Roseibium sp. Sym1: one gene and its partner. The protein of the gene in region 1 binds, or shares a complex with, the protein of each later gene. Links are inferred from orthologs where the notes say so. Each region holds a gene or a part of one and is shown on either strand. Other genes may lie near its edges.

Region 1 (4,292 bases):
TTCATTTTCCGTGAATACCCGCTGAACAATGAGGCCTATGCCATGTCCATGCTGGCCCGTTGCGCGCCGGCGGACAAGTATTTCGAGATTGTGGACATCATGTTCGAACAGCTGCGCAGCGGCGCACTTTCCGGCGAATTCCTGCCGGCCCTGACGAACTTGTCCAAACAGATCGGATATACACAGGAGTCCTTCAACGAGTGTTTGACAAACCAGGGCATGCTGGATGCACTTGTTGCGGAGCAGAAACGTGCATCTGACGAATTCGGGGTGAATTCGACGCCGACATTCTTTATCAATGGCGAGAAGCACTCGGGGGCGCTTTCGATTGAAGACATGGGCAAGATCATCGAGGAGAATATCTAGGCTGGCGCGCAACGCGCCTGTCCTCGAGATCTGCCTCGATTTCCGGTCCGATTGTCAGGCACCCGCACGGAGCGGGTGCCGATGAGATTTTCCAAACTCCGCATTGTCGGGTTCAAGTCCTTTGTCGAGCCGATGGAATTCATCATCGGCAACGGGCTGACCGGCGTGGTCGGGCCCAACGGCTGCGGCAAGTCCAATCTTGTCGAGGCGCTGCGCTGGGTGATGGGGGAAAACTCCTACAAGAACATGCGCGCGTCCGGCATGGACGACGTGATCTTTTCCGGAAGCCTCAACAGACCCGCCCGTAACACCGCCGAAGTCACGCTGTACCTGGAAAACCAGGACCGGACGGCCCCAGCGGCCTTCAACGATGCCGATGCCCTGGAGGTCAGCCGCCGGATCGAGCGTGAGCAGGGCTCCAACTACAAGATCAACGCGAAGGATGTGCGCGCCCGCGACGTCCAGCTCCTCTTCGCCGATGCCTCGACCGGGGCACGCTCGCCGGCCATGGTGCGCCAGGGCCAGATCGGCGAACTGATCGCCGCCAAACCGACGTCCCGGCGACAGATCCTCGAAGAGGCCGCCGGCATTTCCGGTCTGCATTCGCGCCGCCACGAGGCCGAAATCCGCCTGCGCGCCGCCGAGCAGAACCTGGAACGGCTGGAAGACGTGCTGGTGCAGATCGACGGTCAGCTCGACAACCTGAAGCGCCAGTCGCGCCAGGCAACGCGCTACAGAAACCTTTCCTCCGAGATCCGCGCGGCCGAAGCCTCGATTCTCTATATCCGCTGGACGGAGGCCCGCGATGCGCTGGGCGCCGCCGAGGCCCAGTTCGCGGAAGCCCAGAAACAGGTCAACGAGGCGACGGCGCTGCAGGCCGAGAGCGCGCGGGTGCAGGCGATCGCGGCCCACAAGTTGCCCGAGCTTCGCGACGAGGCCGCCAAGGCCGGCGCGGCGCTGCAACGCCTCGTGATCGCCCGCAACGAGCTCGATGCCGAGGAACGGCGCGTCAAGGAACGGCTCCAGGACCTGGAGCGCCGCATGGTGCAACTGGCGGAGGACATCCGCCGCGAGCAGGCGATGGTCTCGGAAAACGACGAAGTGCTGGAACGCCTGTCGGAGGAACGCGCCGAGCTTCTCGAAGAAAACGAGACCGTGCAGGAGCGCACGGAAGCTGCCCGTGAAAAAGTGGCCGAGGCGGAAGAGAGCGTGCGCGGACTGGAAGCCCGGCTCTCCGACCTGACCGCGGCCGAAGCCAGGGCAACTGCGGAGCGCAGGCAACTGGAACGGGCGGTTGCCGACAGCCGTCAGCGTGCCGACCGGCTGGTGGCACAGGCCCAGGATGCCCAGCAGGTGCTCGCCGAGCTCTCCGCACGGATGGCGGAACACGACGGCGTTTCGGAAAATCGCGAGGCCCTGGAGCTCGCGGAAGAGGCCCTGCTTGAAGCCGAAGCGGCGGTGGAAAACGCCGAAACGGCGACGCGCGAGGCGCGCGAACAGGAGCTGGCCGCCCGCGGCCCCCTTGGCGAGGCGCAGCAGACGCTGCAGGGGCTGGAAACCGAGGCACGCACCCTGGAACAGGTGCTCAACGTTCATTCCGACCAGGACCACACGCCTGTCGTCGAGCAGCTTACGGTCGAGCAGGGCTTTGAAACCGCGCTGGGCGCTGCGCTCGGTGAGGACCTCGATGCCTCGCTCGAAGTCGCGGCCGCCGTCCGCTGGGAAGGCGTTTTGCCCCATGACGGCGACCCGGCGCTGCCCGCCGGTCTCAAATGTCTTTCGGATGTTGTCGAGGCGCCGGGGGAACTCACCCGCCGCCTGCGGCAGATCGGCATTGTCGACCAGGCCGACGGGCCGGGCCTGCGCGGCGCGCTGAAGCCGGGCCAGTGCCTTGTCTCCAGGGAAGGGGACCTCTGGCGCTGGGACGGTTTCGTGGTTGCCGCCAACGCGCCGACGCCGGCGGCCCAGAGGCTCGCCCAGAAAAACCGCCTTGCGGAGCTGGGAGATGAAATAGACACGGCCCGCCGGGCGGTGACGGACCATGCCGAGGCCCTGGAAACCGCTGCCGCCACCGTGCGCCAGGCCGTCGAACTGGAGCAGATTGCGCGCGGCAAGGTCCGGGATGGCCAGCGCCGGGCGTCGGCCGCACGCGAGGCGCTCGCCGCTGCCGAACGGGCCGTCTCCCAGGTCGCGGCCAAGAAAGAAGCCGCCCAGGACCGCGCGCAGAGGCTCGGCGAAGAAGCCGAAATGGCCCGCGAGCAGGTCCTCGAGGCAGAAGGGCAGCTGGAGGAGGCTCCGGATGCCACCAGCTACCAGGACCAGATCGAGGAATTGCGAGGCGAGGTCGCTTCGGCCCGCAGCGCCCTGGCGGAGGCCCGCGCCGTTTCCGAGGGACTTGCACGCGAACAGCAGATGCGCGACCGGCGGCTTGAGGCGATCGCGCGCGAATATGACGGCTGGAAGACCCGCGCCGCCAATGCCGCGCAGCAGATTGGTGTCCTCAAGGAACGCCAGGAAGAAGCCGAAGAGGAACGGGCCGAGCTGATCGAGGCGCCCGAGGACATCGAGATCAAGCGCAGGGAACTCTTCTCCGCCATTGCCAAGGCGGAAGAGGCCAAGAAGGAAAAGGATGACCGTCTGCAGCAGGCCGAGCTTGACCTCGCCGATGTCGACCGGGCGGCCAAGGCCGCGATGGAAGCCATGTCGGGTGCGCGCGAACAGAAGATCCGCGCCGAGGAACGCCTGGAAGCGGCCCGCTCGCGCAAGGCCGACCTGGAGCGGCGCATCGACGAGGATCTGGAAGTTGCTGTCGCGGCGCTGCCGGAAATTGCCGGCCTGAAGGAGGGAGCGCCCTTGCCCGACCCGGAGGCGATGGAGCGCAAGCTGGAGCGCCTCAAGGCCGAGCGCGAACGTCTTGGCGGCGTCAACCTGCGCGCCGAAGAGGAACTGCGCGAGATCGACGAGCAGAAAACCACGCTGACCTCGGAACGCGACGACCTGATCGAGGCGATTCGGCGCCTGCGCACCGGCATATCGAACCTCAACCGCGAGGCGCGCGAGCGTCTGCTGGCCTCCTTCGAGGTGGTCAACGGCCATTTCCAGCGCCTGTTCACGCATCTCTTTGGCGGCGGCACGGCGGAGCTGCAGCTGGTCGATTCCGACGATCCGCTCGACGCCGGTCTCGAGATCATCGCACGGCCTCCCGGCAAGAAGCCTCAGACCATGACGCTGCTGTCGGGCGGAGAACAGGCCCTGACCGCCATGTCGCTGATTTTTGCGGTCTTTTTGACGAATCCGGCGCCGATCTGCGTGCTGGATGAGGTCGACGCGCCGCTCGACGATGCCAATGTCGAGCGCTATTGCGATCTTCTGGACGAGATGGCGGCCAGCACGGAGACCCGCTTTGTGGTCATCACACACAATCCGATCACCATGGCGCGCATGAACCGCCTGTTTGGCGTGACAATGGCCGAACGTGGCGTTTCCCAGCTGGTTTCGGTGGATTTGGAGACGGCTGAACGATTCCGCGAAACCGGTTAGCCGGGGAGCGTGGGTGCATCTGGTGCGGCACTGCCGCGAAAAGCTTATGCAACTTAGGTCTGGCCGAATCCCTGAACGGGCAAATTATCTAATTAATTCAGATAGATAGAGTTTCCCTATGGCTTCTTGACACGGCAGGGGGCGCCGACTATGGTGCGCGCGGCTTACGGGGCTCCCTGTTGTTGGTTCTGTCATGTCGGCGCGGGCTGAGGACTTATGAACATGTCTTCGCAAAACGGCGATGAAGAAGATCGAACGGACGGTTCCCCGAAAGCAGGTCTGTCGGAACGGCGGGCTCAGTTGAACCGGAAGCTTGACGACATTCGGGCGGTGGAAGAAAAAGCCGCGCGCAAGTCTCAAAGCAGCTCATCCGGATATGCGCAGGC
Region 2 (3,203 bases), 5.1 Mb from region 1 along the record:
GTCCGGGTCTGACTTTCTTGACGGGTCACCACGTGGCGGCTAAGCCGGTTTCATGACCAAAGCCTTTGTCACCGGTTGTGCCGGACCGCGCCTGAGCGCAGACGAATTTTCCTTCATGAGGGCAGAAAGACCCTGGGGATTGATCCTGTTTGCCAGGAATATCGAAACTCCGGACCAGGTCGTCGACCTGACAAACACCTTCCGCGACGCCGTGGGCCGCGATGATGCGCCCGTTCTGGTCGACCAGGAGGGAGGCAGGGTCCAGAGGCTCAGACCGCCACAATGGCGCAAATACCCTGCGCCTGGGCTATATGGCGACCTTCATGACAGGGAACCCGATGCGGGGAAACGGGCAGCATGGCTGGGGGCACGCCTGATTGCGGAAGACTTGCGTTGCGTGGGAATCACCATTGATTGCCTGCCATGCCTTGATGTCCGGTTTCCCGATACGGTAGATGCCATCGGCGACCGTGCCTTCTCACAGAACCCGGACACGGTCGCCCAACTTGGGCAGGCCATGGTGGACGGTGCCCTTGCCGGTGGTGTGCTGCCGGTGATCAAGCACATTCCGGGCCACGGAAGGGCGCGCGTCGACAGCCATCTGGTGCTTCCGAGGGTCGAAGCAGACCATTCTTCTCTGGAAAGCGTGGATTTCCGCCCATTCAAGGCGCTTTCCCACGTGTCATTGGGGATGACAGCCCATATTGTATACGAAGGGATCGATGCGCAAACGGCATGCACCCAGAGCACGAAGGTCATCGGAGAGATCATAAGAGGCGAGATAGGCTTCGAGGGGTGCCTGATGAGCGATGATATCTCGATGAAGGCACTTGGCGGCGGTTTCGGGGAGCGGGCGCACAAGATCATCGAGGCCGGCTGCGACATTGTCCTGCACTGCAATGGCGACATGGCGGAAATGCGCGCTGTCGCCGCAGCCGTGCCTGAGCTGTCCGGCAAGGCAAAAAGCCGCTGCGACAGGGCGCTGCAAGGGTTGCAGACGCCGAATGGGGACTTTGACGGTCAGGCGGCCTGGGAGGAATTCCGGACCCTGACCGGTTGGCAAGGTGTTTGACCGGAGCGTTCATGAGCGAACTGGAAGGGAACAAACAGATCACCGAGGAAAGCTCCTTTGACCTGCTGACCTCGGTCAGTTCCATGGAGGACCGTACCAGCTCCGATCCGCAACTTGTTGTCGATGTGGAGGGGTTCGAGGGGCCTCTTGACCTGTTGCTCGGCCTGGCGCGGACCCAGAAGGTCGATCTGGCCCGGATATCCATTCTGGAACTTGTTGAACAATATCTTGAATTCGTGGCCGAGGCCCGTCGCATGCGCCTGGAACTGGCGGCGGATTACCTTGTCATGGCGGCTTGGCTGGCATTCCTCAAATCGAAGCTTCTCCTGCCCGAGCAAAGGGACGAGGACGAGCCGACGGGCGAGGAACTGGCCGCTGCGCTGGCGTTCAGGCTCCGCCGCCTGGAAGCAATGCGCGAGGTTTCCGAAAGACTGCTGGCTCGAAACAGGCAGGGCAGGGACGTGTTCCACCGTGGGGAGCCGGAAACCATGTCCGTGGAGCACAAGAGCATCTGGGAAGCATCCGTCTATGATCTCCTGTCGGCGTATGCGACCCAGAGACAACGCCAGTCGGTGACATCCGTCAGGGTGCTCAGGCGAACGGTCTGGTCTCTGCAGGAGGCACGCGAGCTTCTGACCAAACTGGTCGGGCGGGTGAGCGAGTGGGCCCCTTTGAACGCCTATCTCCGGGACTACCTTTACGACAACAAGGACTGGGCAACGATCGTTGCCAGCACATTTTCCGCAAGCCTGGAAATGGTACGCGAGGGCCAGGTCGAGATCCGGCAGGGTGAACCGTTCTCGCCGGTCTATATCCGCTCGATAGCCAAGGAGCAGGACCAGGGTGTCTGAGATGGATCTTTATGAAGACGTGCCGGATGAAATGCACGAACGCACCGCAGGAACGGACTTGTCGGGGCTGCGAATGGTCGAAGCCCTGTTGTTTGCCTCGGCCGATCCCCTGTCTCTTGAGGAACTGACCCTTCGGCTGCCGGACAACACGGATGTCCTGGGACTGCTGGAAGAACTGCAGCGGATGTATGCGCCGCGCGGCGTCAATCTGGTGCGGGTTGCGGGAAAATGGTGTTTCCGCACGGCGGAAGATCTGGCGTTTCTGATGCAGCGCAATGTCGAGGAGCAGCGCAAGCTGTCCCGTGCGGCGCTGGAGACCTTGGCGATCATTGCCTATCACCAGCCGGTGACCAGGGCTGAAATCGAGGAAATTCGCGGTGTGTCGACCTCGAAGGGTACCCTCGATGTCCTGCTGGAAACGACATGGATCCGGATGCGGGGCCGCCGGCGAACGCCGGGTCGGCCCGTCACCTATGGAACGACGGAGCAGTTCATGGTCCATTTCGGGCTGGACAGCATCAAGGATCTGCCCGGGCTGGAGGAGCTGAAAGGTGCCGGATTGCTCGACAGTGCCGTTCCGGCGTCCTTCCTTGTGCCGACACCAAATGACGACTCGGCATTGACGGAGGAGGAGGATCCTCTAGAAGACGGTTCTCTGTTTGACGAAGATGCGGACGATCCCGCCGGAGCCTGATGCCAGACCACGACAAGATGAGCAATTCCGATGGCTCCGGTCATCCGTTGCGCTGGGGCGCGCCGGGAACCGCCGGTGCGACGATCGCTGCCGGTCTCGTTTTTGAAAATGTTTCGCACGATTATGACGGCGTCGCATCCGTCCGGGATCTGAGTCTGTCGATTGCTCCCGGTGAGATCCTGTGCCTGCTCGGTCATTCGGGCTGCGGCAAGACAACGCTCATGCGCATTGCGGCGGGCGTTGAGCGGCAGAGGCGCGGCCGGGTGCTGATCAACGGCCGGAACATTGCCGACGACACCACCTTCCTTCCGCCGGAAAAGCGCGGTGTCGGCCTGATGTTTCAGGACTATGCCCTGTTTCCGCATATGAGCATTCTGTCCAATGTCATGTTCGGTCTGACCGGCATGCCGAAAAAGGAAGCGAGGGCGGCGGCGCTCAGCGCGCTCGGTCGCGTGGGTCTTGCAGATTATGCGGCGGACTATCCCCATGCCCTGTCCGGCGGCGAACAGCAGCGGGTCGCGCTGGCACGTGCGCTGGTTCCCCGGCCGGGAATTCTTTTGATGGACGAGCCCTTTTCCGGTCTCGA

The links.
Region 2: the proteins of smc (region 1) and O6760_RS24120 are in contact, whole or in part, in a crystal structure (PDB 3ZGX), measured with the Bacillus subtilis proteins. The link is inferred for Roseibium sp. Sym1 from one-to-one orthologs.

The regions. Positions count from the first base shown.
Region 1 is NZ_CP114786.1:105,790-110,081, reverse strand. The notes cover bases 125-4,106. They hold smc (chromosome segregation protein SMC), read left to right. Parts: upstream 125-447; coding sequence 448-3,906; downstream 3,907-4,106. Other genes in these bases: O6760_RS00490 (thioredoxin domain-containing protein), read left to right, coding at 125-366. Also shown: more of O6760_RS00490, read left to right, coding at 1-124; O6760_RS00480 (AtpZ/AtpI family protein), read left to right, coding at 4,129-4,292. UniProt on the Bacillus subtilis protein: Required for chromosome condensation and partitioning.
Region 2 is NZ_CP114786.1:5,181,018-5,184,220, reverse strand. Bases 111-3,003 are described here. They hold O6760_RS24120 (segregation and condensation protein A), read left to right. Parts: upstream 111-1,083; coding sequence 1,084-1,923; downstream 1,924-3,003. Other genes in these bases: O6760_RS24110 (ABC transporter ATP-binding protein), read left to right, coding at 2,617-3,003; scpB (SMC-Scp complex subunit ScpB), read left to right, coding at 1,925-2,617; nagZ (beta-N-acetylhexosaminidase), read left to right, coding at 111-1,072. Also shown: more of nagZ, read left to right, coding at 53-110; more of O6760_RS24110, read left to right, coding at 3,004-3,203. UniProt on the Bacillus subtilis protein: Participates in chromosomal partition during cell division. May act via the formation of a condensin-like complex containing Smc and ScpB that pull DNA away from mid-cell into both cell halves.